DNA from 4 places in the Cupriavidus sp. MEYA8 genome. Region 2 is predicted to be linked to each of the others. Evidence: predicted binding sites of a transcription regulator. Region 2 holds the regulator's gene; each other region holds the start of a gene.
The links. Region 2 encodes FNR, which switches genes on or off when oxygen is low (the NO sensors DNR and NnrR bind a similar motif). Its sites were predicted from a motif close to TTGATNNNNATCAA; they were not measured.
Positions count from the first base shown of each region.

Region 1 (7,647 bases), on a different replicon from region 2:
CTGCTGCCGGCTTGCCGGCGATGTCTGGAAGCGAGCGCCGCCGCGCGGCGCTGCGCATGACATAGCATACGCGCCTCGCGCCGAAGCAGGCGGCCGCGGCGCCTGGGTGGTCCGAAGGTTCGCGACGATGATTCGGAATATACAGATTGTTACGCGGTGCACGATCCATAGAATCGGTCACATGTTTTAAACGCCGTCAATCTTTGTCACGAAACAATGCAATTGCCACCGACCAGCGGCCGGTCCGCGTCGCCCGATGCGCTGCCTTGCTGCGACAGCTGCCCCCACGCGCAGGGCTGCCAGGGGGCCGGCCTGGTACGGCATGCGCATCCCGCGGCCGGTCCGCAGCCGCAGCGCGGCGTCCGGCTGCGCAAGGGGCAGCCGCTGTACCTGATCGGCGATCCGGTCACCGCGCTCTATGCGATCCGAGTCGGCACGCTCAAGACGCATGTCACCACCGAAGACGGCCGCACGCAGGTGGTTGGCTTCCATTTTCCGGGTGAACTGGTCGGGCTCGACAGCCTCGTGCGCACTCGCTACGCGTCGTATGCCACGGCGCTGGAAGACACCAAGCTGTGCATGATCGCGGTCGACCTGGGCAGTGCCGCCATGGCCGCAGCGCCTGCGCTGGCCATCCAGCTGTTCCTGGCGCTCGACTGCATGACCCAGCGCGCGCGGGCCATGCAGACCATGCTGGCGCTGATGACTGCCGAGGAGCGGCTGGTAACGTTCCTGCTGTGGATGGCCGACGGCTTCGCGGCGCGCGGCTTTTCCTCGTCGGCGTTCATCCTGCGCATGAGCCGCGAGGAAATCGGCAGCTATGTCGGCCTGACGCTGGAGACGGTCAGCCGCCAGTTCTCGCGGATGGCAGGGATCGGGCTGATCCGCGTGCGGAACCGTTGCGTCGAGTTGCTGGACAAGCCCGCGCTGCGCGCCATCGCAGAACGCCCGAAGATCTCGGCGCGCACCGCCCCGGACACCGTCGCCGGCTCCGCAGGTACCGCCATTGGCACCACGGCGTTTATCCAATGAAGCGCAAACCGGAGCACGCCGACACGAGCGCAGGCACGACGCGCGGCGCGGCGGACCTCGGCGCTGCCGGGGCTGACATCCTGCGCGACATCCAGCAGCTGAACCTGTCCTACCTGATGCTGGCGCAGCGCCTCCTGCGCGAGCACGAAGCCGAGGCGCTGTTCCGGCTTGGCATGCGGCAGGAGCTGGGGCGCGCGCTGGCCGCGCTGGCCCCGGCGCAGATGGTGGCCCTGGCGCAATCGAACCTGCTGCTGTGCCGCTTCAGGCTGGAAGACAGCAAGGTGCTGGCATCGTTGACGGCGCCCGAGGCGCGCCACCCGCTGCGGGGCATGCATGCGGCGATCGTGATGGCCTCGCAGCCTGCCGGCGGGACGCGCTGATGCCAGCCCTGGCACTTGCGCGCCCCGCCACCGCCCGCATGGGCATAGCAACCAACCATGGAGTTATTGATGACGGGTACCGCCTCGAGCTACGTCGAGACCAGCCTGAGACTGTCCGGCAACGCGGGCCAGCCGGGCACATTGCCGACCCGCACTGAAATCACCGGCATGCCGCACGCGCACGCGCTGCTCCGTGCGCTGCCGGGCGACGCCATCGCGCAGCGCTGCATCGAAGCCGCACTGCGCGTGCTGGTGCAGGCGGGACACCAGCCGGTGCGCACGGTGGTGTACAGCGGGCAGGGCCGGCAGGCGTCGCTGGACTTCTACGTCGAGGCCGGCTTGGTGGCGTGCTGCGAGCTCGATGGCGCGCTGCAGCGCCAGCTGGCCAGCCTGTGCACGAGCGTGCTGCCACCGGGGCTGGCGCTGTCGGTGCGGCCGATCGGCACGTATGTGCCCGACGGCCCGACGGCGGGCCAGCGCGGCGCGGCGGAGCGCTTGCGCAAGTGCGCCGGCGATTTGCTGTGCCGCGGCGGCGAGATGAACCAGCGGCTGTCGTCGGTTTGCGCCTACCTGGCGGCGCTCCACGATGCGCAGGCCACTGCCGACCGGCTTGGCCACCTCGACCAGAGCCTGTTCGGCAAGGGCCAGGAATCGCTGTCGTGGCGCCTGCGCCGGCATCGCAGCGTGGAAGGGCGGGCGCTGGCACAGGCGCTCGAAGCGCTGTCGCGGGCCGCCGACTGCGCGCTGCATGAGCTGGGCAAGCCGTACGGCGCCGACCATGCGCGCTACCAGTTCGAGCAGATGCAGCGCTTCTGTGAGCAGATCGAGCGGTTTCGCTAGGGCGCGCGGGTCAGATCCCGGCCATGCAGGTGTACTTGATGACCAGGTAATCCTCGATACCGTAGTGCGAGCCCTCGCGGCCCACGCCCGACTGCTTGACGCCGCCGAAGGGCGCCACCTCGTTCGAGATCAGCCCGGTATTGACGCCCACCATGCCGTACTCCAGCCGCTCGGACACGCGCCAGACGCGGCCCAGGTCGCGCGCATAGAAGTAGCTGGCCAGGCCGAACTCGGTATCGTTGGCCATGGCCACGACCTCGTCCTCGGTGTCGAAGCGGAACAGCGGCGCCAGCGGGCCGAAGGTTTCCTCGCGCGCGACCAGCATGCCGGGCGCGACATCGGCCAGCACGGTCGGCTGGAAGAACGAATGGCCGAGCGCGTGGCGCTGTCCGCCATGCAGCACGCGCGCGCCCTTGCCGACGGCGTCGGCAATATGCTCCTCCACCTTCGTCACGGCTTTGTCGTCGATCAGCGGTCCGATGCGCACGCCATCCTCCATGCCGTTGCCGACCTTGAGCGCGGCCACGGCGGCCACCAGCTTCTGCGCGAACGCGTCGTACACGCCCGCCTGCACGTAGATGCGGTTGGCGCAGACGCAGGTCTGGCCGGCATTGCGGTACTTCGACACGATCGCGCCTTCCACCGCGGCATCCAGGTCGGCATCGTCGAACACGATGAAGGGCGCGTTGCCGCCCAGCTCCATCGACACCTTCTTGATGGTCGACGCGGTCTGCGCCATCAGCACGCGGCCCACCTCGGTCGAGCCGGTAAAGGTCAGCTTGCGCACCAGCGGGTTGCCGCTCATCTCGCCGCCGATCGCGCTCGCCGAGCCCGTCACCACCGACAGCACGCCGGCCGGAATGCCGGCACGCTCGGCCAGCGCCACCAGCGCCAGCGCGGTCAGCGGCGTCTGCGACGCGGGCTTGAGCACCATGGTGCAGCCGACTGCCAGCGCAGGGCCGGCCTTGCGCGTGATCATCGCCGCCGGGAAGTTCCACGGCGTGATCGCCGCGCACACGCCGACAGGCTCCTTGGTGACGACGATGCGCTGGTTGGTGGCCGGCGCGGGAATGGTGTCGCCATAGACCCGCTTGCCTTCTTCGGCAAACCATTCGATGAATGAGGCCGCATAGGCAATTTCGCCGCGTGCCTCGGCGATCGGCTTGCCCTGCTCTGCGGTCATGATGCGCGCCAGGTCTTCCTGGTTGGCCAGGATAAGCTCGAACCACTTGCGCAGCAGCACCGAACGTTCCTTGGCCGTGCGCGCGCGCCAGGCGGGCAGGGCGCGGTTGGCGGCTTCGATGGCCTGGCGGGTTTCCTCGGCGCCCAGCTGCGGCACTTGGCCGACGCGTTCGCCGGTGGCGGGGTTGGTCACGTCGATGCGGCGCTCGCCATCGGTCCAGCGGCCGTCGATATAGCATTGCTGCCGCAGCAGCGAAGAATCCTGGAGGTTGAGCATGATGGTTCAGGTGGAAGGCTTTGGGGGCGGTAGGCGGAAGGGCTGGATAGCCTGAGGGCGATTGTAATCCGGCCCGCGTCGAGGTTCTTGCCGCCGCCGCGTGAAAGCGTGAAAGCCGTGCGGGGCCTGCCGCGCGTGCCGGTCATCGCGCGATGCCTGGGAAGGAGCCGGCATGCACCGGGCGTCCCGCGAGAAGCAGGACGGCTGGGTGAAGGTGCGGTGATGCGGGCCCGGTCAGGCCGGAGCGGGTCCGCGCGCGGGAGCGTCCGGAGCCTCGATGCCCCAGTCGCCGTAGTCGAGCCAGTCGTCGCCGAGCAGTTCGATGGGATGCTGCGTCCGGCTGGAGCCGTTGCCGCATCCCATGGCGTCGGTCGGGCAGTATTTGTCGCAACCCCAGCAGACGCGCTCGGGATGGCTTGGGTGCAGGGGAAATTTCTTGGCCATGGCGTGGTTGGCGGGCGGAAAGCGCCCGCTTGAGCCAGATTATCCGGCCCCCCAACAATGCAGATTTGCCCAAGATCAAGGCGGGCCGAAGCCCAGCGCGGACCTGCCGATTGCGCCGGCTCCGGCTTCAGCGCCAGCCATCGGCGTCCAGCCATGTCCAGCGGTCCGGCGCCTCGCCATCCGACGAGGCCAGCAGCAGGCTTTCGCCGCAATCGCCGCAGCGGTACACGAAAGCGTTCTGGCCGCTGGTGGTGCTTAGCGTGGCCGACTTCAGCAGGCGCGCATGTGGCGGGAAATGCCCCGGCCGGTCCAGTTGCGACAGGCAAAGGTCGCACAAAGGCATGTTGGTTCCTCCAGCACGAATTCCGCAGCAGGAAAAATGCTGTGGTGCAGCATCCGTGGATTGAGTATAGATGCATTGGGGATGCGCGGGTCCGCGCCGGTGTTGCGCCGGCGCGTGGGAAAGCGAACAGACTATTCGCCAAGGAACTCCGCCACCACTTCCAGCCCTTCGATGTGATCGGCCACGACCTTGGCAATGGTGATCAGCGGGATCGCGAGCAGCATCCCCCACACGCCCCACAGCCACGTGAACAGCAGCAGCGCCACGAACACCGCGACGGCATTCATCCTGGCCATGCGACCCGTCATCCAGGTGGTGACGAGCGAGCCGATCAGCGTGGCGATCAACAATGAGCCGCCCGCGGCTGCCGCGGCCATGCCGAGCGTGCCGAACTGCATGAACGTCACCATGCCCAGGCACAACGCGATCGCCATTGCGCCAAAGTAAGGCACCAGGTGCAGCGCGCCCGCCGCGATCGACCAGCTGCCCGCGTTATTGACGCCAAGCCATTTCAGCAGCAGCCAGGTACAGACCCCCAGCGCCGCATTGGTCACCAGCAGCATGCCCATGTAACGCTGGATCGAGCGGTTGACCTCGTCCAGCATGTGCACGCTGATTTTCTTTTCGGAGATGGTATTGCCGACCATCTTGATGAACTTGCGCTTGAAGGTGTCGCCCGCCAGCAGCAGGAAATAGAGCAGGAACACCACCACCACCGCCTGGCCGGCCATGGTGAAGATGCTCACCGAGCCGGCCAGCAGCATGGTGTTGATCTGGTCCCCCGAGTGGTCCACCACCACGTGCGGCACGCGCACCGGCGGCGGCTGCCCGGCGCCGCTGAGCACGGTGGCGGCGCGCCGGACCTTTTGCCACATCGAATCGTCGCCGCTCAGCAGGGCGCCGACCGAGCGCGACAGCTTGCTGGCCACCTCGGGCAGGCTGTTGACGATGGACTCCACCTGGCCTTGCAGCAGGTAGGCGCCGCTGAGCAGCGCGCACAGCAGCGCCAGCAGCACCACCGTGCCGGCCGCCACGCGCGGCATGCCCAGCCGCTGCAGCGCGCGCACCGGCGGGTCGAGCAGGTAGGCGAGCACGATCGCGATCACCACCGGCACCAGGAAATCGCGGGCGAGATGCACGGCATAGAGCGAGAACAGCACTGCCAGCACGACCAGCGCCGTGCTGGCGCGCTGCAGGGCCGCGGACACCGTGGCAGGCGCAATCGCCACCGTCGGGGCGTCGGCCGGCGCTGCCGGATCTGCTTCCACAGGAGCAGGCGGCTCGGCATGCGGTATCGGGGACGGAGCAGGGTCGGGAACGGTCGACATAGCCGGCGCTTCGGCAAAAAAGGGGCTGTCTTTGAAATGTAGCTGCCTGGCGACGCGCGGCTGTCGGACGCCGCCGACTGCTGGTGTCAGACAAGGGCGGCTGGTCGGGGTGTGGCATGCGCGGCATTTGCGCCTGCAAGTTGCCACGGCAATTTTGAACGGTCGGGACAGGTGGCGCGGGCATCCCCCATACAGCGGGCGCTGTCCGAACTGGTGAGGGAGGCCCTGCTGTACCGGCGCGCCGGGTTCGGTACCTTTGGCAACAAGGCGGAAAAGCCCGGCCGGCAGCTCAAGCGCTGCCGGGCCGGGCCTCTCATGGCCGGGCTCGTGTTGCGAGGCGCCCATTGCGGGGCGCCTGCGGCCGGGCCATTACGGCGGTCAGCCGGTGACGGTCTTGGTTTCGAGATACTCGGCGATGCCTTCCGGACCGAACTCGCGACCGTTGCCCGAGGCCTTGTAGCCGCCGAACGGCACCGAGATGTCCATCGACGCGCCATTGATGCGCACGCTGCCGGCCCGCAGGCGCGCGGCCAGCTTGCGGGTGCGCTCGGGGTTGGACGACGCGATGTACGCCGCCAGGCCGAACTCCGTATCGTTGGCGATGGCCACGGCGTCGTCCTCGGTGTCGTAAGGCAGTATGCACAAGACCGGCCCGAAGATCTCCTCGCGCGCAATGGTCATGTCATTGCGCACGTCGGCAAAGACGGTCGGGCGGGCATAGAACCCTTGCGCCAGCCCCTCGGGACGGCCCGGGCCGCCGGCGGCCACGCGCGCGCCTTCCTCGATGCCGACGCCGATCAGCCGCTGCACCTTCTCGTACTGTGCGCGGTTGGAGAGCGGTCCCATTTTGGTCTGCGCATCGGCGGGGTCGCCCACCGTGACCGCGTTGGCCACCACCACGGCAATCTGCACCGCCTGTTCATACTGCGCGCGCGGCACCAGCATGCGGGTCGGCGCGATGCAGGTCTGCCCGGAATTCAGCATCACGTGGGCGACGCCGCTGGTCACGGCGGCCTGCAAATCGGCATCGTCCAGGATCACCAGCGGCGACTTGCCGCCCAGTTCCTGCGTCACGCGCTTGACCGTCGGCGCGGCGCTGATCGCCACCTCGACGCCGGCGCGCGTCGAGCCGGTGATCGAGACCATGTCGACATCGCGGTGCGACGACAGCGCCGTGCCGACCACGCGGCCTTCGCCAAAGACCATGTTGAATACACCCGGCGGCGTGCCGGCGGCATCCATGATCTCGGCAAAGATCTGCGCGTCGAGGGGCGCGATTTCCGATGGCTTGAGTACCACGGTACAGCCCGCCGCCAGCGCCGGCGCCACCTTGGCGGCGATCTGGTTCAGCGGCCAGTTCCATGGCGTGATCAGCGCCGCCACGCCGATGGCCTCGCGCAACAGGTAGCTCTTGCCGCGCTGGCTTTCGAATTCGAACTCGCGCAGCGCCTGCACCGTGGCCTGCAATTGCGCCAGGCCGATCGCGGCCTGCAGGTTGGTGGCGACGGTGATTGGCGCGCCGATCTCCTGCCGCACCGCCTGCGCCAGGTCGCCCAGGCGCGCCTGGTACGCGGCCATGATGCGCTCGAGCAGGGCGATGCGGTCCTCTCGGGTGGATGCCGACCACGCCGGCAAGGCGGCGCGCGCGGCAGCTACCGCGTGGTCCACGTCGGCAGCCGTGCCCATGGCGATCCTGCCCGCCACCGACTCGGTGGCCGGATCGATGAGATCGGCCTGGGTTGCACCCGGCGCGGGTTGCACCCACTGGCCGTTGATATAGAACTTGTCGACGAGTTTCATCGGGTTTGCCTCGCAGGTCGA
Region 1 is NZ_CM181222.1:2,066,500-2,074,146, forward strand. It holds gene AC5WJ1_RS26430 (helix-turn-helix domain-containing protein) at 217-1,032, shown strand; gene flhD (flagellar transcriptional regulator FlhD) at 1,029-1,412, shown strand; gene AC5WJ1_RS26440 (hypothetical protein) at 1,482-2,252, shown strand; gene gabD (NADP-dependent succinate-semialdehyde dehydrogenase) at 2,263-3,711, opposite strand; gene AC5WJ1_RS26450 (DUF3079 domain-containing protein) at 3,946-4,155, opposite strand; gene AC5WJ1_RS26455 (hypothetical protein) at 4,283-4,498, opposite strand; gene AC5WJ1_RS26460 (AI-2E family transporter) at 4,630-5,826, opposite strand; gene AC5WJ1_RS26465 (aldehyde dehydrogenase family protein) at 6,205-7,626, opposite strand.
Region 1: AC5WJ1_RS26450 (DUF3079 domain-containing protein) is a predicted target of FNR. The motif match lies at 4,221-4,234, and genes of this name have one in related genera.

Region 2 (7,647 bases):
CAGGTTCCTCAGCCCGCGGCGCAGCCCCTTGCGGCGGGGCGCGGCTTCGCTGCCCGATCCGGGTTCGGCGGCGCCGGAATCGGCGGGTGCGCCCGCATGGCGGGTGTCTTGCTCAACGGAATCAGACAAGATATTCACTATCGGATGTTGCATGTTGTTCAGTTCGGCACGCGTTCGTCGTGCTCGCTCGGGTGCGGCGAGGCGCCGTCTTCCGGCAGTTCAGCCCGTGCCCCGTCCGGATCGGAATCGGCAGGATTGCCCAGCTCGGTTGGTTCGCCTTCGGCACCCAGTTCCTCCGCCCCATGCTGGTGCGGCTGCAGGTCGAATCCGTTGGCGACTGCGCCGTCGGCGGACCCCTGGCCGGCGTCCGTGGCTTCGGGCTCGCCTGCGGCGGATGCCTCGGGCCGGGCCGGCTCGGCAAACGCCTCTTCATCGGCACTGCCAGGCTTGCCTGCCGCCAGCGCCTCGAAATCGATGGCCTGCTGGTCCAGCAGCGTTGCCTGCGCCTGCGCCTGGGCATCCTCGAGCGGGGGCAGCTCGTCCAGCGTGCGCAGCCCGAGGTCGTCCAGGAACGCCTTGGTGGTGGCATACAGGGCCGGGCGCCCCGGCACGTCGCGGTGCCCGATCACCTCGATCCAGCTGCGGTCTTCCAGCTTCTTGATGACTTCCGTGCTGACCGTCACGCCGCGGATTTCCTCGATATCGCCACGCGTCACCGGCTGGCGATAAGCGATGATCGCCAGCGTCTCCATCACGGCGCGCGAGTATTTCGGCGGCTTTTCCGGATTCAGGCGATCAAGGTATTCACGCATCTCGGGGCGGCTCTGGAAGCGCCAGCCGCTGGCCAGCGACACAAGCTCCACGCCGCGCGGGCGCCAGTCCTGGCGCAGTTCCTCCAGCAGCACGCGGACGGTGTCCGCGCCGACGTCGTCGGCGAACAACCGTCGCAGATCATTGACGCGCAAAGGCTCCTGCGCGCAGATCAGCGCCGTCTCGAGGACGATCTTCGCCTCTTGGGTATTCATGTTGATGGTGTGCAGCCTGTCTTTGCACCTGCTCCCGGACGGATCCGGGGCACCGGAGATTTTGGATACAGCGATGCCAATGCCATCGCCATCTCATTGCGCAGCTCACCCGGATGCCTGCTGCATCCAAGCCGTGCACTTCCCTTTCTTTGCATCGAGTTGCCGGGTCACTCCGGCAGGAGATCGTTCGCATGCCGCCATGGGCCGGTCAGCGAACCTCTTGCGTGGCGCGTCCGCACAACGGACGCCGCTGTCGGCGAACTGAACGCCTCGGACGCAAGAAAAACGGGTATCGGGAGCAAGGCCGGCATCTCCAACACCGCAGTGCCAGCCGGGCTTTTGAACCAGATCATTTGATCCGGATGGACCGTGGGACGGGCCGGGAATCGAACTACCAACACTCCCCGCCGCCCTGGGCGCACCTTCTGGCAGGAAGGCCGCTGGCGCTGCTCGCCGCTGCTTACAAAACACCGCGCGATACCGCAATGCTGGCGATTGTATGGCATTCCCGCCCTCGCCCGCAACCACCATCCGACGCGCCGAGCGCCGCATACGTCTCAAAAGACCAGGCAGAAACCCTGCTCTGCCAGCGAATGTGGCAACAACACCGCGCGCGCCAGACCAAGGGCCCCGAACACCATGACCGCCACGCCCGCGCCCACGCGCACCGCGCGCCGCCGCGACAGGCTGCGCAGGTAGCCGGACAGCCCCGACAGCACCAGCAGGTTGGGCAGCGTACCGATGCCAAACACACCCATCACCAGCGCACCGGAACCGGCATTGCCGGCGAGCAGCGCCAGCGTCAGCGCTCCATAGACCATGCCGCACGGCACCAGCCCCCACGCCAGGCCAACACCATAGCGCCTGGCAAGCCCCCCATGCGCACGCACGAAGGTGGGCATGGCGCCGCCGCCCAGCCGCCCAAGCTGCCGCGCCAGCACGCTGCCTGCCCGCACCGCCAGCCGCTCGAGCCACGCGACGGTAAAGGCATTGCCGCGCAGCACGCGCCAGCCCGACCACAGCAGCATGGCACTGCCGGCACCAAACAACCAGCGCTGCAACGGCAGGTAGTCCTGCTTCCACGCGCCGGCGCCAATCGCGCCCAACAGCGCGCCAAGCAGCACATAGGTCGAAATCCTGCCCAGGTGCATTGCCAGCAACTCGCCGGCCCAGGCAGCGCGGCTACGCACGAAGGTCAGGGCCGCGACGCCGCCACGCGGCTGTTCAACCGCCAGTGCGATGCCGCCACACATTGCCGCGCAGTGCACGCCGCCCAGCAATGCCAGCATAAAAACGCTAATTAGTACACCAAATGGCAAATCTGACTCCCTGCCTCATCACATCGCACGGTAAAATGGCGGGGTCGCGCCCTCGCATCCACTCTTGCAGGTTCCAATTGCTCACCTCCATTCCAATCACTGAGATGTCGCCCCGTTGCTCCACTTGCGCGATGGGGCAACTGTGCCTTCCGGTTGGCATGTCCCAGCAAGACCTCACCAAGATGGACACGCTGGTGCAGGAACGCATCCGGGTCCATAAGGGTGAGACCTTGTATCGCATGGGCGATCCCCTCACCGCGGTTTACGCCGTTCGCTTCGGCACGCTGAAGACCCATGTCACGACCGAAGACGGCCGTTCACAGATTACCGGTTTCCACCTGCCAGGCGAAATCGTCGGCCTCGACGGCCTCGGTGAGATGCAGCATGCCTCGGACGCCACCGCGCTGGAAGATACCGAGGTCTGTGTAGTCCGCCTTGGGGACCTGCAGACGCTGTCTGCAGACCTGCCTTCGCTGCAGCATCAGTTCCTGCGGCTGATGGGCAAGGAAATCACGCACGACCAGATGATGCTGGTGACACTCGGTTCGATGCGCGCCGAAGAACGCCTGGCCGCTTTCCTGATCAACCTGTCTGAGCGCCTGTCGGCGCGCGGCTACTCGTCGACCGAATTCGTGATGCGCATGAGCCGCGAGGAAATCGGCAGCTACCTGGGCCTGAAGCTGGAAACCGTCAGCCGCCTGTTCTCGCGTTTCGCTGAAGCCGGCCTGATCCAGATTCGCCAGCGCCACGTCAAGCTGGTGGATCTCGCCGGCATCAAGCAGCTCTACAGCCGTAGCTGCTGACCCTTCCCACCACCCGCCGCTTTGCGCCTGCGCCGCGCGGGGCGGCGCAGGCATCGGCATTCACTCCAACTCGTCGGTATCGCTGAGCCGCGTCGGCATCGTGTACAGCGTCAACCCGCTGGACAGCGCGCAGAAGATCCACGCTAGCAGGAAGCTCATCGTGTAGATCGATTCGCGCGACGCCTCGATCGGATGCCCGAAGAACTTCAGATCACCGGGGTCCACGACCGAGAACACCGTCGCGGTGGCGAAGCCCGCCATCAGGAACCCGGGCCACAAGACCCACATCAGCCAGCGCAACCTCATGGCTGCCTCGCTGCGCTCGGCTGAGGCCGCACCGCCTCGGCCTTCTCGACCACCAGTCCATGGCGCGCTGCGCCCTGCACCGGCACGTCAGGATGCGACGACGCAAGCCAGATGGTGACGCCGCACGCCACCATCGCGACCAGCGGGCCGCTCATCAACAGCCACGGCCACGGCTCTTTCCACCACGGATTGCCTTGCTGATTCATCATGCCCCCTTGAGTTCTGCACCGAGCGCCTGGCGTCACAGGTCGCGCGGCACGATAAAGCTGGTGCTCTGCCGGATCTCGGCGTTGCCCTGCTCCGATCCTTCGCTGGTCACCGTCACGCTGATCTTGTGCGTACCCTGCGCCGCGTCTTCGATCGGCACGCGTATGCGGATCGGCAACAGCCGGTTCGAGGTCGGCGCCAGCGATTCGGCCTGCTTGTCATATTCGACCGTCAGGTGCTTCAGCTCGTCGCTGTCGGCTCGCACGCTGATATACATCGGCCCCTCGGTCGTGTTGATCAGCTGCAGGCGATACACATTCTCGATCCAGCGGCCTTCGACCTCCCGGCCCAGCGCGCCGCGGTCGCGGATGATGTCCACCTTCAGCGGCGTGCGCAGCGCGATCGAAGCCACAAAGCCAGCGAGCAGCGCGACCCAGATCACGGAATAGATGATGACACGCGGACGCAGCAGGCGCTTGCGCGATGCTGCCGCGGACAGCGCCTTGCGCATGGCATTCTCCGAAGTGTATCGGATCAGCCCGCGCGGGTAGGACATCTTGTCCATGACCTGGTTGCAGGCGTCGATGCACGCGCCGCAGCCGATGCATTCATACTGCAGGCCATCGCGGATATCGATGCCGGTCGGGCACACCTGCACGCAGATGCTGCAGTTGACGCAATCGCCCAGGCCCGCCTGGCGATGGTCGGTCTTGCGCGAACGGCTGCCGCGCGGCTCGCCCCGGCCGACGTCGTAGGTCACGACGTAGGTGTCGCGGTCGACCATCACGCTCTGGAAACGCGCATACGGGCACATGTACTTGCACACCTGCTCGCGCATGAAGCCAGCGTTGCCCCAGGTGGCGAACGCATAGAACAGCATCCAGAACGTCTGCCACGGGCCCAGCGACAGGCTCGCCAGCTCGCCACCCAGCTCACGGATCGGCGCGAAGTAGCCGATGAAGGTGAAGCCGGTCCACAGCGCGATCAGTACCCACAGGAAGTGCTTGGTGGCCTTGATACGCAGTTTGCGCAGGCTCCAGGGGTCGCCGTCGAGACGGATGCGGGCGATCCGGTCGCCTTCGATCCGCCGCTCGATCCACATGAAGATCTCGGTATAGACCGTCTGTGGACAGGCGTAACCGCAGAACAGCCGCCCGGCGATCGCCGTGAACAGGAACAGCGCCAGCGCCGAAATGACCAGCAGCACGGCGAGATAGATGACATCCTGAGGCCACAACACCAGCCCGAAGATGTAGAACTTGCGTTCGCCAAGGTCGAACAGCACGGCCTGGCGTCCGTTCCACTGGAGCCAGGGCGTGCCGTAGTAGATCAGCTGCGTGAAGAGGACCAGCCAGACGCGCCAACTGGAGAAAGCGCCCGTAACGGAGCGCGGATAGATCTTGCGGCGGACCTCGTACAGCGTTTCATCCGAGGTCTCGGCAGGCGCAGCGGCCGACCGCTGGCGGTCGGCCGCCCGGGCCATTTCTTCGGTCCCGGGTGCGTTCATGGATGGTTTCTCCTGCGGGCGGCCCGCGCCCGCTCAGATGAGTCGCCTGTCATTGGCCGGCACCCCCGCCGGTATTCGACAGACCCCAGACATAGGCCGTCAGCATGCGGATCCGCTCTGGCGTCAGGATCTCTTCATGTGCCGGCATATGGTTGTTATGCCCCTTCAGGATGGCGTCGACGATGCTGCCTTCCGAACTGCCATACAGCCACACGTTATCGGACAGGTTCGGCGCGCCCAGTGCCTGGTTGCCCTTGCCGCCGGCACCGTGGCAAGCCGCGCAGGTCGACTTGAAAGTGCTCTCGCCACGCGAGGCGCGGATGGGATCCGAAGACAGCCCCGACAGCGAGCGGACATACTGCGCCACGTCGCCTGCCAGCTTGCCGTCGATGGTGGATGCGAACGGCGGCATCACGCCATTGCGGCCCTTGGCAATGGTCTGCTGGATGGTCTCGGGTTCGCCGCCATACAGCCAGTCGCCGTCCGTCAGGTTGGGAAAGCCGCGGCTGCCGCGCGCATCCGAACCATGGCATTGCGCGCAGTAGTTCAGGAACAGCCGCTGGCCAATTTCGCGCGCCTGCGGATCTCCAGCCACCTGCTTGACATCCATCTTCAGGTACTTGGCATAGATCTCGTTCTGCATCTGCTCCTGCGCGGCACGATGCGCGGCCAGTTCGCCCTGCGTCGAGAACTTCAGCACGCCTGAGTACTTGCCCAGACCCGGATACAACACGAGGTAGACCAGGCCGAAGATACAGGCCAGCAGGAACATCCACATCCACCAGCGCGGCAGCGGGTTGTTCAGTTCGCGCAGGTCGTCGTCCCAGACGTGGCCGGTGTCGTCGCCCCCGCTGGCGGTCTTGGTGATCTTGCGTTGCGAGAACAGCAGCCATACGCACCAGACGATGCCGACGAGCGCGATCGCGGCAATGTAGTAACTCCAGAAATCGGAAAAGAAATCGCTCATGGCTAGGTGTTCCGGCTCGATGTTGTCGTGGTTTCGTCAGGCAGCGCGAACGGCAGCATGGCGGATTCCCGGTTGGCGGCCTGCCGGCCGGCCGACCACGCCCACCAGCAGATGCCAAGGAAGACGACCATCGACACGACGGTCGCAATAGCGGTGATCATGGCCATGGCTTACTCCTTCGCCGGTGCAACTGCTGCAGCGGTGTCCACGCGGACATTGCGGCGGTTGGTGCCCAGAGCCTGGAGGTAAGCCACCAGCGCGTCTTCCTCGGTCTTGCCCTGGAGCTCGTCCGGCGCCTTGGCGATGTCGGCCTCGGTGTATGGCACGCCCAGCTTCGCCAGCGCCTGCATGCGCGCCTGGATATCGTTGGTCGGCAGCGCGGCCTTCTCCAGCCACGGGTAGGAAGGCATCACCGACTCGGGCACCACGTCACGCGGGTTGCGCAGGTGGATGCGTTGCCAGTCGTCCGAGTAGCGGCCGCCGACGCGTGCCAGGTCGGGACCGGTACGCTTCGAGCCCCACAGGAACGGGTGATCGTAGACGGCCTCGCCCGCGGTGGAGAAATGGCCGTAACGCTCGGTTTCGGCCTGCAGTGTCCGCACCTGCTGCGAGTGGCAGCCGACGCAGCCTTCGCGGATATAGATATCCCGGCCCATCAGCCGCAGCGGCGAATACGGCGTGATACCCGGATCCGGCTTGGTCGTGGAGTGCTGGAAGAACAGCGGCACGATCTGCACCAGACCCGCGATGCTGACCACGAGGATCGTGCAGATGATCAGCCAGCCGATGTTCTTCTCCAGCGTTTCGTGGGAAAAGAATCTTTGTTTTTCCGACATCTTTCTATCCTGGAATGATCAGTGTGCGGAGGCCGGGATGCTGGCCGGGATCGGCGCATCCACGGCACGCTTGCCGACGATGGTCTTGGCGACGTTGTAGGCCATCAGCAGCATGCCGGAGAGGAAACAGATGCCACCCAGCAGACGGATCAGGTAGAACGGGTACTTGGCCTTGACCGCTTCGACGAAGGCATAGGTCAGCGTGCCGTCAGGCTGCGTGGCGCGCCACATCAGGCCTTCCATCACGCCGGCGATCCACATCGAGGCGATATACAGCACCACGCCGATGGTCGCGATCCAGAAGTGCCATTCGATCAGGCGCACGCTGTACATCTGCTTCTCGCCGAACAGCCGCGGGATCAGGTAGTAGAGCGAACCAATCGAGATCATTGCCACCCAGCCCAGCGCGCCGGAGTGCACGTGGCCGATGGTCCAGTCCGTGTAGTGCGACAGCGCATTGACGGTCTTGATCGACATCATCGAGCCTTCGAACGTGGACATGCCATAGAACGACAGCGCCACCACCAGGAACTTCAGGATCGGGTCGGTGCGCAGCTTGTGCCAGGCGCCCGACAGGGTCATGATGCCGTTGATCATGCCGCCCCACGACGGCGCCAGCAGAATCAGCGAGAACACCATGCCGAGCGACTGCGCCCAGTCTGGCAGCGCGGTGTACT
Region 2 is NZ_CM181221.1:2,189,667-2,197,313, forward strand. It holds gene rluB (23S rRNA pseudouridine(2605) synthase RluB) at 1-153, opposite strand, end outside; gene scpB (SMC-Scp complex subunit ScpB) at 159-1,025, opposite strand; gene AC5WJ1_RS10130 (sulfite exporter TauE/SafE family protein) at 1,583-2,344, opposite strand; gene fnr (fumarate/nitrate reduction transcriptional regulator Fnr) at 2,422-3,147, shown strand; gene AC5WJ1_RS10140 (hypothetical protein) at 3,208-3,453, opposite strand; gene AC5WJ1_RS10145 (FixH family protein) at 3,450-3,659, opposite strand; gene ccoG (cytochrome c oxidase accessory protein CcoG) at 3,695-5,167, opposite strand; gene ccoP (cytochrome-c oxidase, cbb3-type subunit III) at 5,217-6,134, opposite strand; gene AC5WJ1_RS10160 (cbb3-type cytochrome oxidase subunit 3) at 6,137-6,301, opposite strand; gene ccoO (cytochrome-c oxidase, cbb3-type subunit II) at 6,305-6,970, opposite strand; gene ccoN (cytochrome-c oxidase, cbb3-type subunit I) at 6,989-7,647, opposite strand, start outside.

Region 3 (7,647 bases), 430 kb from region 2:
CACAGCGCGGCAAGCTTGTCGCGCGGCTGGGCCCGGCCATGGGCCAGTGCGAGGTAGGCCAGCACGGCGCGCGCCTTGCGCGCCGTCAGCGGAATCGGCGTGCCGTCGGCGGAGCTGAGCTGGAAACCGCCGAACAGGTCTAGACGGGCGCGGGTCATGGGAAGGAACCTGGCAGGCCCATCCGTTATAGGCGACGGCAATGGACTACGCTGCGGCTCCACGCCGCAAAGACAGGTAGCCGTTACTTTTCGGCCCGCGGCAACTTTCACGCTTCTTTCACGCCGGACCGCCGGGCCCGTTCACGGCCCCTGCCTACTATCAGGACAACCCCCGGGGCCGCGCGGCACTACCGTAGCGCGCAATAGCGGCATCAGCGGGCTGATTATCGAGACAAGGGCTGTCTCCATCACACTGGAAGGATTGCGTCATGGCACATACGGATTCGCGGAGTGTTTCGGTTTCAAGCACCAACGCCAGCTCGATCGAGCGCTTCGAGGCAGCACTGGAACTGCTGCACGGTTACTACGGCGACCCGCTCACCGTGATCGATCACGCCCTGGCGGAGGACCCCGGCTTCGTGATGGGGCATGCGCTGCGGGCCGGGATGATGATCACCGCGGGCGACGGCACCGTAGCGCCGCTGCTGCGCGAAAGCGTGGAAGCAGGCGAAGCGCTGTCCGCCAGCGCGAACGAGCGCGAGCGCCGGCATATCGCCGCGGCGCGCGCCTGGCTGGATGGCCATTTCACACGCTCGATCCAGCTCTACGGCGACATCGTGATCGACTACCCGCGCGACAGCCTGGCGCTGCAGGTAGCCCATATCGGGGACTTCCTGCTCGGGCAGTCCACCCTGCTGCGCGACCGCATCGCCCAGGTGCTGCCCCACTGGAACACCCGTGTGCCGGGCTTCGGCTATGTGCTCGGCATGCATGCCTTCGGCCTCGAGGAAACGCACCGGTACGAGCAGGCCGAGGAACGCGGCCGCTTCGCGCTGGAACTGAACCCGCGCGATCCCTGGGCGATCCACGCCGTGGCCCACGTGATGGAAATGCAGGGCCGCCAGGACGAAGGCATCGACTGGCTGAGCGGGCGTGCCGGCGACTGGTCGCAGGACAACATGATGGCCGTGCACAACTGGTGGCACCTGGCGCTGTTCCATCTGGAGCTCGGCCACGCCAGGCAGGTACTGGACATCTACGACGCGCACATCCGCGAGAACCAGTCTTCGGTCGCGCTGGAACTGATCGATGGCTGCGCCATGCTGTGGCGCCTGCACCTGCGCGGCATCGACGTGGGCTCGCGCTGGGACGAGCTGGCCGATACCTGGCAGGCCCGCGGCGCGCAAGGGTACTACGCCTTCAACGACACCCATGCGGCGATGGCCTTCCTGTGCGCCGGGCGCGATGACGCGCTCGCCGCCCTGCTCGCCGGCATGCGCGCCGCGGCGGCCGGAAGCGGCTGCAACGCGATGATGACGCGCGATGTCGGCCTGCCGGTGACCGAGGCCCTGGTCGCCTTCTCGCGGCGCGACTACGATCGCAGCATCGAGCTGCTGATGCCGGTGCGCCAGATCGCGCACCGCTTCGGCGGCAGCCATGCCCAGCGCGACCTGATCAACCTGACCCTGATCGAGTCGGCGCTGCGCGGCGAACGCGCCAACCTGGCCTGCGCGCTGGCGGCCGAACGCATGGAGCTGAAGCCGATGAACCCCAGCCTCAGCAAGCTGGCGCAGCGCGCCTCCGCGCTGCAGCGCGAAGCGGCGGACGGCACGCGCGACGCGGCGGCCGTGAAGGCGGCATAAGGTTGGGACGACGGGTGCGTGGCTCGGTGACAACCGCTATGTTGCCTCGTAAGCCACCATGGCCAAGGCGCGTGCGCCCGCGGCCACCCCCACCGTCTGCGAGGGCGGCTGCGGCTTGAGCAGCGCGCTGCTGGTCAGCACATTGGCGGCACTGACGGTATAGCTGCCAGGAGCCAGGTTGGACAGCGTGGTCGGCTGGGTCACGGTCTGGCGGAACTCGCCGGGCCCCAGTACCGTGATGGCCGCCGACGTCCCGGACGGCAGGCCGGAGATGGAGATCATCAGCGTGCCGGTGCCGCCGTCATTGCCCTCTTCGTCGCCGCCCCCTCCGCAGGCTGCGATGCCAAGGCAGCAGGCGACGAAGAATTGGCAAAGCGAAGATCGAAGTGCTACGGACATGACACGCTCCCTTCCAGGCCCGGGCACAGGCGGTCATCCCATCGCGTTCTGGCGCGATGGGCGTGGAACCTTTTAATTACAGGGCGTGCCAGGTAGCGGCGTCCCGTAACTGGTGATCCCATGACAGGTATCGCCTTGCTTGAGGGGGCCGTCCGCGCTCGCTTCCGGGTCCATGGGAAATTTACCGACCTTGGTGCAGCAGAATCGGAATTCCGTCGCAGGCGCCGGAGAATTCACCACTGCGGGAGAAGCCATGGCGGATCGCTCAGCCGGCATGGCGTGCTCAGGGGCGGGAACGCTTTTCGTCACTTGCGCAGACTTGGGAGGTGGCGCAGGCGCCGGAACATTTTTCGTTGCCGGGAAAGCCCGGGTGGGTTGCTCAGCTTTGGGGATGCTTTTTGGAGCCGCAGGGACCTTGATGCCTGGATCGACGCTCCGCTCCTGTGCCCCGGGAGAGACGCACTGACTGTTCTCGCAGATTCGCTCCCCTTTGCACTGCATGTCGTATTGGCATCCAGCGGCTCCGGCGTAAGGCGCAACCCCAGCCGCCATGGATATGCCGAGAAGCACGCCTAGCGCTTTCATATCTAGCTCTTGCTCCTTAGCCGTTTGGGCGCCCTTCATGCTTGCTCGGAGCCGGCGCTCTTGCGCCAGCCTGAGCCCCCTGGTCCTCAGGGCACCGCTTCTAGTATGGGATGCGCGCGCGCTGAGCGCCACCCTGGCCGGCCGGTCTTGCTGCGCGCCCTTGTGCCAGGCAGGGCTTTGACGAAGAGGACGATCCGCCTATACCAGTATGTACGCTTTTCGCACAGTCCCCCTTGCATCCGGAGTCGGATACGGAAGCACGCCGGGCTGGCGTCAACGGCGCGATCTTCGACCCCTTCGACTTCTCACGCTGCCCTAAACCGGGGAAGCAACATGCCAGACGTAACCTCAGACGGTGTTCGTATCCACTACGAGATCAAGGGCCAGGGTTCAACCGTTCTCTTGTTGGCCGGGCTTGCGGGAGTGGGTGCATCCTGGGGACCGCAGATTGATCTGTTCGCCTCGCATCACCAGGTGATCATCCCGGACCACCGGGGAACCGGTGCATCTGAGCACACCGCCCGCGACATGACGATTCCTCAGCACGCGCGAGACATGGCGCGGATTGTCGAGGCCGTCGGATGCGGACCAGTCCATGTCGTCGGTTCTTCAACCGGCGGCGCCATCGCGCAGCTACTGGCGATCCGTCACCGCGAGTTATTGCGCAGCGCAACCATTGTCTCCTCGATTGCTCGCGCGGATGCGTTCTACCGTCGCCAGTTCGCCATGCGGCAACGCATGCTGAACGATTCCGGCCTGCGCGCCTCGACGGAGGCCAACGCGCTGTTCCTGTTCGATGCGCGATTCATGCGCGAGCACCCGCAGCAGGTGCAGGCATGGGTGGACGCGACAGCGGCCGGCACATTTGAACCAGAGATCGGCTTTGCCCGCATCGAGATGATCGTCGGTCATGACGCCTTCGAGGACCTTCCTTCTATCTCGACACCGACGCTGGTAGTGGTGGGTGAGCGCGACTTCTGCGCCCCGCCCTACTTCTCCGCGGAGATTGCCGCGCGAATCCCCGGCGCCGAGCTTGTCATGCTGGACGGCGGCCACTTCATCTTCCTGGAGCAGCCGCACCTGCTGTACGACACCGTTGCGGGCTTTATCGCCAGGCACGAATGATCGTCGTGCGCACAGGCCACACTGATCCGCTCGGCGCTGGCAGCCCTTGCAAAGGAACGCCCCATGTGGATGAACTGGCTTCTCGTATTCGTGCCGATCGCGATTGCCCTGGAATTCCTCGCGGCCGACCAGCATCTGCTCATTTTCCTGACTTCTGCCGTGGCCATCCTTCCCCTTGCGGGACGGATGGGCCATGCCACCGAGCAGTTGGCAGAGCGGCTGGGCGAGGCCATCGGTGGCTTGCTCAATGCGACATTCGGCAATGCGGCGGAGCTGATCATTGCACTGGTTGCCTTGCGTGCAGGCCTTCATCAGGTCGTGGAAGCCTCCATCGTCGGTTCCATTGTCGGCAACCTGCTGCTGGTGTTTGGCGCCGCGATGCTCGCGGGGGGCATTCGCTATCCCGAGCAACGGTTCAACCCGCGCGGTGCGCGTTCGCAGGCGACCATGCTCATACTGTCGGCGATCGCGCTGGTCCTCCCTGCCAGCTTCGAAGCCGTAGCGGACAGATCAGACGTGCTGTACCGGCTCAGCGTCTGTATTTCCATTGCGCTGCTTGTCATCTACGCGCTGTATCTGTTGTTTTCGTTGGTCACTCATCCTGCGCTGTTCCGCAGTGCACACGAAGCCGGGATGGCGGCGACAGAACGCGAGAAAGACAAGCCACCTGCCAACGCCCCCCGCGCGCTAGCGATACTGGCGGCAGCCACCGTCGGGACGGCGTGGATGAGCGAGATCATGGTGGGCGCTATTGGCCCCATGATGCACGCCTACGCCCTCAGCGAAATTTTTGTCGGCGCGTTCGTCGTGGCAATCCTGGGCAATGCAGCCGAACATGCATCGGCCATTACCGCAGCCATCAGAAATCGCATGGACCTTTCGTTTTCCATTGCGGTGGGATCCAGCGTCCAGGTGGCACTTTTCGTCGCGCCAGTCCTGGTGCTCGTCAGCCATTTTCTCGGTCCGGCTCCGATGGACCTGGCCTTTCGTCCAGCCCTGGTACTCATTGTGGTCCTGTCAGTGCTGGTCACGGCGCAAATGGCAAGCGACGGACGCGCCGACTGGTTCAAGGGCACGCAACTCCTGATGGTCTATTTCGCGCTTGCCCTCACCTTCTTCTTCCTGCCGCGCTAACTCATGGCCGGCCACGGCTGAAGCGCAAGTGACAAGCTCGACAGTTAGCTCGCGAGTCGTCAAGGCATCTGGAGTCTGATTGATCTGCATCAGATCCCCATGGTGACGGATGCCTATGGTGTCATCAGGATCTTGCAATTCCGATATGGATGCGGACTCAAGATCCACTCGACCTCCCGGGAGGGGCACCATGAATAACCAACTTGCCGCCTGGCATACCGACCATATCAACTTCGCCAGCCTGCTCGACCTGTTGGAGAGAGAGGTGAGCGCCTTTTACCAGGAGGAGCAGCCAAACTACGGTTTGATGGAGCTGATCATCGAGTACATGCGCAAGTATGGCGATTGCGTTCACCATCCTCGGGAGGATGTTGCATACGCGCTGCTCGTCGAGCGAGACCCAGGCATGCGCATTGTGATCAGCCGGCTTCTGCAAGAGCATCGTGTGATTGCAGCGGTAGGCGAGGATTTGCTCAACCGGCTTCATGAAGCGGAACGAGATGTCATAACGTCGCGAACGGCGCTGGAAGCCGCTGCCGCCATGTACCTTGCCTACTATCGCAATCATCTCTCCACCGAGGAGAAACAGGTCATGCCCCGTGCCGCACACTTGCTAACCGAAGAAGATTGGGCAGCGGTCGCGGCCATTGAGCCGGCCAGCGTCGATCCATTATTTGGAGAAGATGTACACCAGCGTTTCGCAGCCTTGCGGAGACTGATTGACGGCGAAGCAAGTGTGTATATCCCCTCCCCTGATCATCACGAGCTGGCTTGAAACCACGACCCCGATGCCGCATCCAAGGCCTCGCAAAGAAGGTTGTGCGGTATCCGTCCCTTCCCCCACCCAAGCGCACTGCACCGGCCCCCAACTAACCCTAACTGTCCCGAACAGCAAAATTTTTGTCCCGCCACGTCAAATGGAGGCGCGGCGATTTCACATACTGATAGCAGCGCTTCCCCTCCATCCACCGATTCGGCAAGACAGCACAAGCGAAAGGGAGTGAGAGCGACACGCCGTCCCGCGCGACGCCACTGTAGATCCCCCTTGCGAGTTTCCGTCATGTTCGCCATTGCCTGTTGGTTGATTTTCTCCGTTCTGGTCGGCTTCTTTGCCAACGGGCTGGGGCGCTCCGGCGCGGCCTGGACGACTTTCTCGATGATCTTCAGCCCGTCCCTTGGCTTGCTTCTTGTGGCCATCCTTGACGAGAAGCCGGTGCAGTCTCGCTTCGCAAGAGGCCTGGCTCTGATGCGGCTGCTGGCGGTCCGACCCCAATAGACTCCCTCCCTGCCCAGCATTGCCCGCACGCCCGAGCCATGGGTTATATGACATGGCTACCGGCGGAGGCTGCTGGAGTCCTGCGTGGAACGCACTCGCGAGTTCTACCGCCTGCTCGGCGTCAACGCTTGCCCGCGCTTCATTTCCGAAGAACTCCGTCTGGTCGAAGCGTAGCAGGCGTCCGCTCAGCTGACGTGAAGGGGCATGCAGATTGCCGTAGATATGCCGAAGGATATTGTGCGACTGGATAAAGCTGCCGTTATTGATATACGGCGGCTGGTTGGTGCCTAACGGCGAATCCTCGGCATTGTCGGTGATGATCGAATGGCCAGCCGGCACGCTGTCGTCAAAGAAGATGTTGTCAACGTGATATACCGGTTGCCGTAAGGCGGTGGCTGGCGAAGTCGGACTGGCCGAAAGTAAAGTCGATATAGTTGTATCCCTGATATCGAGGTCAATACCGGATACTGGGTGGCACAGACGCTTGCGGCACAGGCGGCGCCGGCGGGAGCTAAAGTCGAAACTGGTGTACGGGCGGGGAATTTGAGGCGCGGAGTAGAGGGCGGTGGAGCTTTCCGCTGAGAATCTGATTGTCGAGATCGGAAACCAGCACAAGAAAGGTCCACCATGAGCAAGGATAAAGGGAAAGAAGCAGTCGGTCTATCGGAAATCGGGCTTGGGCTCGAGGAGCTGATCAGGCGCGGGGCTCGGCGGGTCATCCAGGAGGCGATTGAAGTGGAGCTGGCAGAGCTGCTTGAGCAGTTCAGTAACGTCAAGACGTTGAGCGGGCAGCGCGCCGTGGTTCGCAATGGCTACCTCCCGGAGCGCGAGGTGCTGACGGGGGCCGGCCCGATTGCCGTGAAGGTGCCCAAGGTGCGCGATCGGTCCGGGTCTGGCGTGAAGTTCAACTCGGCGATCGTGCCGCCGTATGTGAGGAAGTCGCCGCGGGTGAGTGCAGCGCTGCCCTGGCTGTATCTGAAGGGAGTATCGACAGGCGACATGAGCGAGGCGTTGTCGGTGCTGCTTGGTGAGGATGCCAAAGGGCTATCGGCCAACGTGGTGAGCCGATTGAAGGCGCAGTGGGCAGACGAGCATGCGAGCTGGAATCAGCGTGATCTGTCGGCGGCGCGCCATGTGTATTGGTGGGTGGACGGCATCCACACGGGTCTGCGTAGCGAGGGATCGGACGGGCAATGCCTGCTGGTCATCATCGGCGTTACGCCAGACGGCAGGAAGGAGCGCGTGGCGATCGGTGACGGCTATCGGGAATCGAAGGCATCGTGGGTGGAAGTACTGTTGGACCTGAAATCCCGCGGCCTGCAGGCTG
Region 3 is NZ_CM181221.1:1,755,290-1,762,936, reverse strand. It holds gene AC5WJ1_RS08115 (ATP-binding protein) at 1-158, opposite strand, end outside; gene AC5WJ1_RS08110 (tetratricopeptide repeat protein) at 428-1,801, shown strand; gene AC5WJ1_RS08105 (hypothetical protein) at 1,838-2,200, opposite strand; gene AC5WJ1_RS08100 (alpha/beta fold hydrolase) at 3,119-3,910, shown strand; gene cax (calcium/proton exchanger) at 3,974-5,044, shown strand; gene AC5WJ1_RS08090 (hemerythrin domain-containing protein) at 5,235-5,819, shown strand; gene AC5WJ1_RS08085 (hypothetical protein) at 6,105-6,320, shown strand; gene AC5WJ1_RS08080 (IS256 family transposase) at 6,948-7,647, shown strand, end outside.
Region 3: AC5WJ1_RS08090 (hemerythrin domain-containing protein) is a predicted target of FNR. The motif match lies at 5,124-5,137, and genes of this name have one in related genera.

Region 4 (7,647 bases), 1.3 Mb from region 2:
ACATGAGCCACCGCCGGCTTCCATGTGCCTCGTCGCCCATGTGCTGACGCCGCCAGGGCTGCGCTGGATCGACGGCAAGCCGTTGGTACCACGCCTGCTCGGCGCGGAGCGCGATGCCGCGCTGGCGTTGCCCGGCGTGCGCGCGGCCGTGGTGCGCAACCAGTTTGCGGGCGTGGCCGCGGAAAGCGATGCCTTGGCGGCCGACGCCGCCAGGGCCCTGCAGGCACGCTGGTCGGCGCCGCCTCGCGCGGATGAAGCTCCCGTACCGCGCCACGCCGTTGCGCGGCGCGGTGACGCCACCCGCGCGCTCGCCAGCGCCGCCACGCGCCACGCGCAGCACTACCAGTGGCCGCTGGCCGGCACCGGGACCGAAGCGTTCTGCACCGCGATCGCGGACTGGCGCGACGGCATGCTGTATGTGTGGCTGCCAAGCCTGCGCCACGGCGCACTGCGCGAAGAACTGGCCGCGCTGCTGGGCATTGCGCCGCAACAGGTCGCGCTGGCCGGGTGGCAGGCGGCCGCCGACGCCGGCGATCCGGCCCTGCTCGCCCACCACGCGGCCGCCGACGCCGCACTGCTGGCCCATGCCGCCGGCAAACCCGTGATGCGCCGGCTGTGCGCCGGCGATATCGGCCTGTCCGGTGCGCAGCTCGCCGTATGCATCGACAGCGCGCGCAGCGGCAATGCCATCGACGCCTACGCCGCAACACTGGCCGGCACGGCTCCGCCGCCGGTGCCGCTGGCACTTTGGCTCACGCATACGGCGTCGCCCGTGACGGACACCGGCGACAGCGGCAGCGCAGTCATGCCGCCCTACCGCATTCCCGATGTCGATGTCGGCAGCGCCGGCGCTGTAGCCGCTTTCGATGCCGCACCGCTTGCGGCGGCGCGCGCCCATGTCTTTGCGCGAGAATCCCATCTCGATGAAATCGCCGCCGCATCCGGCACCGACCCGGTCGCGCTGCGGCTTTCGCACCTCGACGACTCACGCGGCTCGGCCCTCGTCAGGCAGGTCAGCGAGCGCTCCGGCTGGACGCCATCCGTTCCGCATGCCGCCACATCGGCAGGCAATGTGCGGCGCGGGCGCGGTTTTGCCTATGCGCACACCGTCGACCACGACGCCGGCCAGAGCTGGTCGGCATGGGTGGCGGAAGTCGAAGTCGATGGCACCACCGGCGAGCTGGCCGTCACGCGCGTGACGGTGGGGCATGACAGCGAATCGCTGGCGCCCGCGCAAGCCACACCTGCTGCGCGCTCGCTGGAGCAGGCTGTTGCCGACGCTACCCTGCAATTGACCGCTGTCAGCCCGGCATTCGATACCTGGCCTGCCACGGAGGCTTCTGCCAACCAATCGCTCCCCGCCGTCGCAACCAGCGCAGTATTGCCGGAGGTCCACCTGGCTGGCACGCTCACCGAGCGTGACCAACTGGCCGCAGGCCCGGCCGATACGCTGCCCGCGGCTGCCGCCGTGGCCAACGCCATCTTCGACGCCACCGGCGTGCGCCTGCGCACGCCGCCCTTCAGCGCCGAACGCATCCGCCTGGCGCTGGCCGAGAGTGAGGACAAGCGCGCCGGCAAGCGCAGCAAGCGCGGCTGGATCGCCGCCGCTGCCGCGACCGCGGCCGGCCTGTGCGCAACGCTGATGCCGTGGCGCGCGCCGATCGCGCCGGTCGCACCGCCCGGGCCCGGCTTCTATTCCGCGGCCACGCTGGAACGCGGCCGCCTGGTGGCCGCGGCAGGTGACTGCGCGGTATGCCATACCGTCCCCGGCGGCGTGAAGAATGCGGGCGGCCTGCCGCTGGAAACGCCGTTTGGCACGGTCTATAGCACCAACATCACGCCCGATGTGCAGACCGGCATCGGCAACTGGTCGTTCGCCGCCTTCGAGCGCGCGATGCGCGAGGGCATCCACCGGGACGGACGGCGCCTGTATCCGGCCTTCCCCTACACCGCGTTCGCCAAGGTCAGCGATGCCGACATGCAGGCGCTGTATGCGTACCTGATGTCGGCCGAGCCGGTGAAGTCAGAGGTGCCGCAGACCCGGCTCACGTTCCCGTTCAACCTGCGTCCGCTGCTGGCGGGCTGGAACCTGCTGTTCCATCGCGACGCACCCTTCAAGCCCGACCCCGCGCGCTCCGCGCAGTGGAACCGCGGCGCGTATCTCGCCGAGGGGCTGGGCCATTGCAGCGCCTGCCATTCGCCGCGCAACGCGCTCGGCGGGGAACAAGGCGGGCGCAAGTACCTGACTGGCGGCAGTGCCGAAGGCTGGGAGGCACCGCCGCTGACATCGCTCTCCCACGCACCGGTGCCGTGGACCGAGGCGGCGCTGTTTACCTACTTGCGCGGCGGCTATGCACCGCATCACGGCGCCGCCGCAGGACCGATGGCGCCGGTGGTGGAAGAACTCGCGCAGTTGCCCGAATCGGATGTGCGCGCGATCGCGCATTACGTCGCGTCATTCGGCACGCCGCCGCCAGCGCCTTCCGTGCTCGACGCGCAGGCTGCCAGACTCGAACAACGCAGCGCACAGGCTGCACGCACCCTCGGCGGCCCCGGTGAACGCCTATACCAGAGCGCCTGCGCGGTGTGCCATCAATCAGACCAGGGCATCGCGCAGTTTGGCGTAAAGCCGTCGCTCGCACTCAACACCAACTTGCACAGCAAGCTGCCCGACAACGTGATCCAGGTGCTGCTGCAAGGCATGCCCGCGCCGCCCAACAGCGAGCTGGGCGCGATGCCGGCCTATGCCGACACCTTCGACGACCGGCAGATCGCGCAGCTGGCGCAGTACCTGCGCGCGCGCTTTGCCCCCGACCAACCCGCCTGGCAGGACCTGGAGAACACCGTCGCGCGGCTGCGCGCGGCGCCTGCCCACTGAAGACCAGCGGAGGGCCTTCGCGGCCGGCCCGCCGCGCCTTCGCATCCATCCTGACAGTATCCGTGCCGTGCCTGGCAGGGCGCTTTGCCACCGGGCAGGGAGGCCTGCGCCGACAGATCGGCGCACTGCGCGCCAGGCGCGGGAAAACCCCAAGGAGAGAAACCGCAGTTCGGCCTTGCCCGCCAGTTTCATGTAGCTTACGCTGAACGATCATGTAGCGCGCACTACATGAGTGCCGGCATCGATACCAAAAGCCGCGCCGCGGTGCCTCCCGGCACAAGGACGGCGCAAGAACCGCGCACACAAGCGGCAGACGAGACAACAAGACCACAAGATTGGCCCTTTACATCACCGGAAGCGCTGGCCCCGGGGCTTGCGTAGTCCCTCGCCGTGCCGACCGGGAACCCGGGCCCGGACAACCAAGGGTAGACAACAAGGAGTGACTATGTCGTATCAGTACCAGGAAGGTGTTGCGAGAGGACTACCTGGCCAGGTCTGGCCTCGCTAGCTTGGGGTAGCCACAGGTTTCGCCGCATCGCGGTGCTTGGCTTCCGAATTCAAGAATCAGCCTATAAAGACAGGTAGACAAAATGTCGTCATCAATTTCCTCAATGGCAGCAACGACCATCCCCGAAGCGACGATCAGCGTGCCCCCGCAGTCAAGCGCGCGGGCATCGTCGTCCCAGACCATCACGATCGAGCAAGGCATCCGCGCAGCCGGTGTCGGCCGGTTCCAGTATCGGCTGTTCGGCATTTTCGGCCTGGTGTGGCTGGCCGACGCGATGCAGGTCCTGTCGATCGGATTCACCGCGCCTTCCATTGCCGCGACATTCGGCATCCCCGTGCCGAGCGCCTTGCAGACCGGGACGATGTTCTTCGTCGGCATGCTGATCGGCGCCTTCGCGTTCGGCCGGCTGGCGGACCGGATCGGCCGCCGGCCGGTGCTGATGATGGCGGTGATCCTTGACGCCATCTGTGGCGTCGCCTCCGCCTTCGCCCCGGATTTCCAGTGGCTCCTGCTGCTGCGCTTCCTGACCGGCATCGGCGTGGGCGGCACGTTGCCCGTCGACTACACCATGATGGCCGAGTTCCTGCCCTCTGACCGGCGCGGCCGCTGGCTGGTGCTGCTGGAGTCGTTCTGGGCCGTCGGCACGATCCTGCTCGCCGTCCTGGCGCTGGTCGCCGTCTCGCAAGGCAACGATGCCTGGCGCATGATCTTCTTTGTCACCGGCCTCCCTGCGCTGGTCGGCGTAGTGGTTCGGTTCTTTGTGCCAGAGTCGCCGCTCTACCTGAATAAATCGGGGCGCTCGGAAGAGGCCCGCGCTGTGCTGCAGCGCGTTGCCAAGGCCAATCGGGTTTCGGTCGAGATCGCCCCGCTGGAGCCGCAGAAGATGGAGCGCAAATCGGTGTTCGCGCTGTTCGCGGCCGGATGCCGGCGCCGCAGCATCTGCCTGCTTGCTGCGTGGATGCTGATCTCGATCGCCTATTACGGTGTCTTTGTCTATCTGCCGGTAAAGCTGGCCGGCCAGGGCTTTGGCTTCATGCGTGGCCAGGTCTTCCTGATCCTGCTCGCGCTGGTCCAGCTCCCCGGCTTCGCGCTCGCCGCGCACGGCGTGGAGCGCTGGGGTCGCAAGCCGACCCTGATCGGCTTCCTGCTGCTCAGCGCCGCGGGCTGCATGCTGTACAGCCTGGGCACGTCCACCGCGCTGATCGTCGGCTCCACCCTGTTGATGAGCTTCGCGCTGCTGGGCACCTGGGGCGCGCTCTACGCCTTCACGCCGGAGGTGTACCCGACGGACCTGCGGGCCAGCGGCATGGGCACCGCCGGTGCGATGGCACGATTCGGTGGCCTGTTCGCCCCTTCGATCATTGCGCCGATCATGGCCACCCAGTTCACGCTCGCGCTTGGGTTGCTTTCGTCGTTCCTGGCGGTGGCGGCGTTTGCCATCTTCATGGTGGATATCGAGTCCAAGGACCGCGCGCTGGACTGACGCCCGCCGGATAAGGCCAGCTTGCCGGGGACCGGGCCGCAGCCGCGCTGCGGCCCGCTTCCATTACAATCCGGCTACAACGGCGCGGCGGCCGGGTCCACCCGACCCGGCCGCCCGCTCCAGCCGCTTGCCCCTATCCCCGCCGAGCCCTCGCCGCCAGCCATGAAACAAGATCCGCGCTTTCCCAACCTGTTTATCCTCGACCACCCGCTGATCCAGCACAAGCTCTCGCACATGCGCGACAAGGAAACGTCCACGCGCACCTTCCGCGAGCTGCTGCGCGAGATCACGCTGCTGATGGGCTATGAGATCACGCGCAACCTGCCGCTGACCACGCGCCGCATCGACACGCCGCTGGTGGAGCTGGATGCGCCGGTGATCGCCGGCAAGAAGCTGACCATCGTCCCGGTGCTGCGCGCCGGCGTGGGCATGAGCGATGGACTGGTCGAGCTGATCCCGTCGGCGCGCATCGGCCATATCGGCGTGTACCGCGACGAGCAGCACCGCCCGGTCGAATACCTGGTGCGGCTGCCAGACCTGGAAGACCGCAGCTTTATCCTGTGCGATCCGATGGTGGCGACCGGCTACTCGGCCGTGCATGCGGTGGAAGTGCTCAAGCGCCGCGGCGTCAAGGACGAGGCCATCACCTTCGTCGCGCTGGTGGCGGCGCCGGAAGGCGTGGAGGTGTTCCAGAAGGCGCATCCGGGCGTGAAGCTGTTCGTGGCCTCGCTGGACAGCCACCTGGATGCGGATGCGTACATCGTGCCGGGCCTCGGCGACGCGGGCGACCGGCTGTTCGGCACCAAGAACTGACGCGTGCCGGCGCGGCGCGGGCTTGACCAGCCTCAATAGCCCGCGCCGCCTGGCTCCCTAAACTGGCGACACCCGCTGGCGACACCCGCTGGCGGTTCTTCCGCCGGCACATGCCGCCAACCCGAGGGAGCCAACCATGGAAGCCATCAAGATTCTCTTCAGCACCAGCACCGGCCTGATGAGCCTGGGCGTGATCGTTTTCATCATCGGCATGGGCTGGTTCTTCGCCCGGATGTTCGCGCGCAAGATGCGCGAGGATGCGGCGGCCGCGAAGGCGCAGGCCGGACAGCGGCAATAGCGCGTCCTGCGAGCTGATCGTTTGCTCCCCTACCCGGCGAGCGGGAGAGATGAGCAAACCAGCGGCTTTTCAAGGGTTCAACTACTTCTTCTTCCCTAGCAAGCTGCCCAGCACGCCACGAATCAGCTCGCGGCCCACCTGCGAACCCACCGTGCGCGCGGCCGACTTGGCCATCGACTCCAGGATCGAATCGCCGCGCCCGCTCTTGCCGGTGCCCTTGGTCAGCGTGCCGAAGATGTCGCCGGCAGTGCCAAGCCAGCCGCTGTCCTGTTCCGCTTCCGGCTTGGCTTCAGGTTTGGCGTCCGACGGCTTGCCCTTGCCATTGGCCACCGTCGGCACGCCGCCACGCAGCTTTTCGTAAGCCGATTCGCGATCCACGGCCGCTTCATAGGTCCCCGCGACCAGCGAATTCGCGATCAGTTGCCTGCGCTCCTCGTCGGTCGCCGGGCCGATGCGGCTACCCGGCGGCAGCACCCATGCGCGCTCGGTCACGCACGGCGTGCCCTTGGCATCCAGGAACGACACCAGCGCCTCGCCCACGCCCAGTTCGCCGATCGCGGTTTCCAGGTCCAGCTTCGGGTTGGCGCGCATGGTGGTGGCCGCCACCTTGACCGCCTTCTGGTCGCGCGGCGTGAACGCGCGCAGCGCGTGCTGCACGCGGTTGCCCAGCTGGCCGAGCACCGTGTCGGGGATGTCGACCGGATTCTGCGTGACGAAATACACGCCCACGCCCTTGGAGCGGATCAGCCGCACCACCTGCTCGATCTTGTCGAGCAGCGCCTTGGGCGCGTCGTTGAACAGCAGGTGGGCCTCGTCGAAGAAGAACACCAGCTTGGGCTTGTCGAGGTCGCCGGCCTCGGGCAGCTTCTCGAACAGCTCGGACAGCATCCACAGCAGGAAGGTCGCATACAGCCGCGGCGAGTTCATCAGCTTGTCCGCCGCCAGGATACTGACCACGCCCTGGCCCTTCTCGGTCTGGATGAAGTCTTCCAGGTTCAGCATCGGCTCGCCAAAGAAGACATCGCCGCCCTGCGACTCCAGCGCCAGCAGCCCGCGCTGGATCGCGCCGATCGAGGCGGCGGAGATATTGCCGTACTCGGTCGTGAACTGCGAGGCGTTGTCGCCCACGTACTGCAGCATTGCGCGCAGGTCCTTGGCGTCGAGCAGCAGCAGGCCGTTGGCATCGGCGATGCGGAACACCAGGTTGAGCACGCCCTGCTGGGTGTCGTTGAGCTCGAGCATCCGCGACAGCAGCAGCGGGCCCATGTGCGAGACCGTGGCGCGCACCGGGTGGCCCTTCTGGCCGAACACGTCCCACAACGTTGTCGGGCATCCGCCCCAGGCCGGCTCCGGCAGCCCCAGGTCGGCCAGGCGCTGCTTGAGCTTGTCGGACAACTGGCCGGATTGCGAAATGCCGGTCAGGTCACCTTTGACGTCGGCCATGAACACCGGCACGCCCAGGCGCGAAAAGCCCTGCGCCAGCGTCTGCAGCGTGACGGTTTTGCCGGTGCCGGTGGCGCCGGTGATCAGGCCGTGGCGGTTGCCCATCTGCGGCAGCAGCACCAGCTCGTGTTCGGCGTTCTTGCCGATAAGGATGGGGTCGGCCATGGTCTTCCTGGTAGCAAGTGCCGCGGGACTCGCCGCGGCAGCGGCGCGGGCAGGCCCGC
Region 4 is NZ_CM181221.1:863,833-871,479, reverse strand. It holds gene AC5WJ1_RS04010 (c-type cytochrome) at 23-2,878, shown strand; gene AC5WJ1_RS04005 (MFS transporter) at 3,469-4,869, shown strand; gene upp (uracil phosphoribosyltransferase) at 5,032-5,682, shown strand; gene AC5WJ1_RS03995 (DUF3149 domain-containing protein) at 5,819-5,980, shown strand; gene AC5WJ1_RS03990 (helicase HerA-like C-terminal domain-containing protein) at 6,062-7,588, opposite strand.
Region 4: AC5WJ1_RS03995 (DUF3149 domain-containing protein) is a predicted target of FNR. The motif match lies at 5,705-5,718, and genes of this name have one in related genera.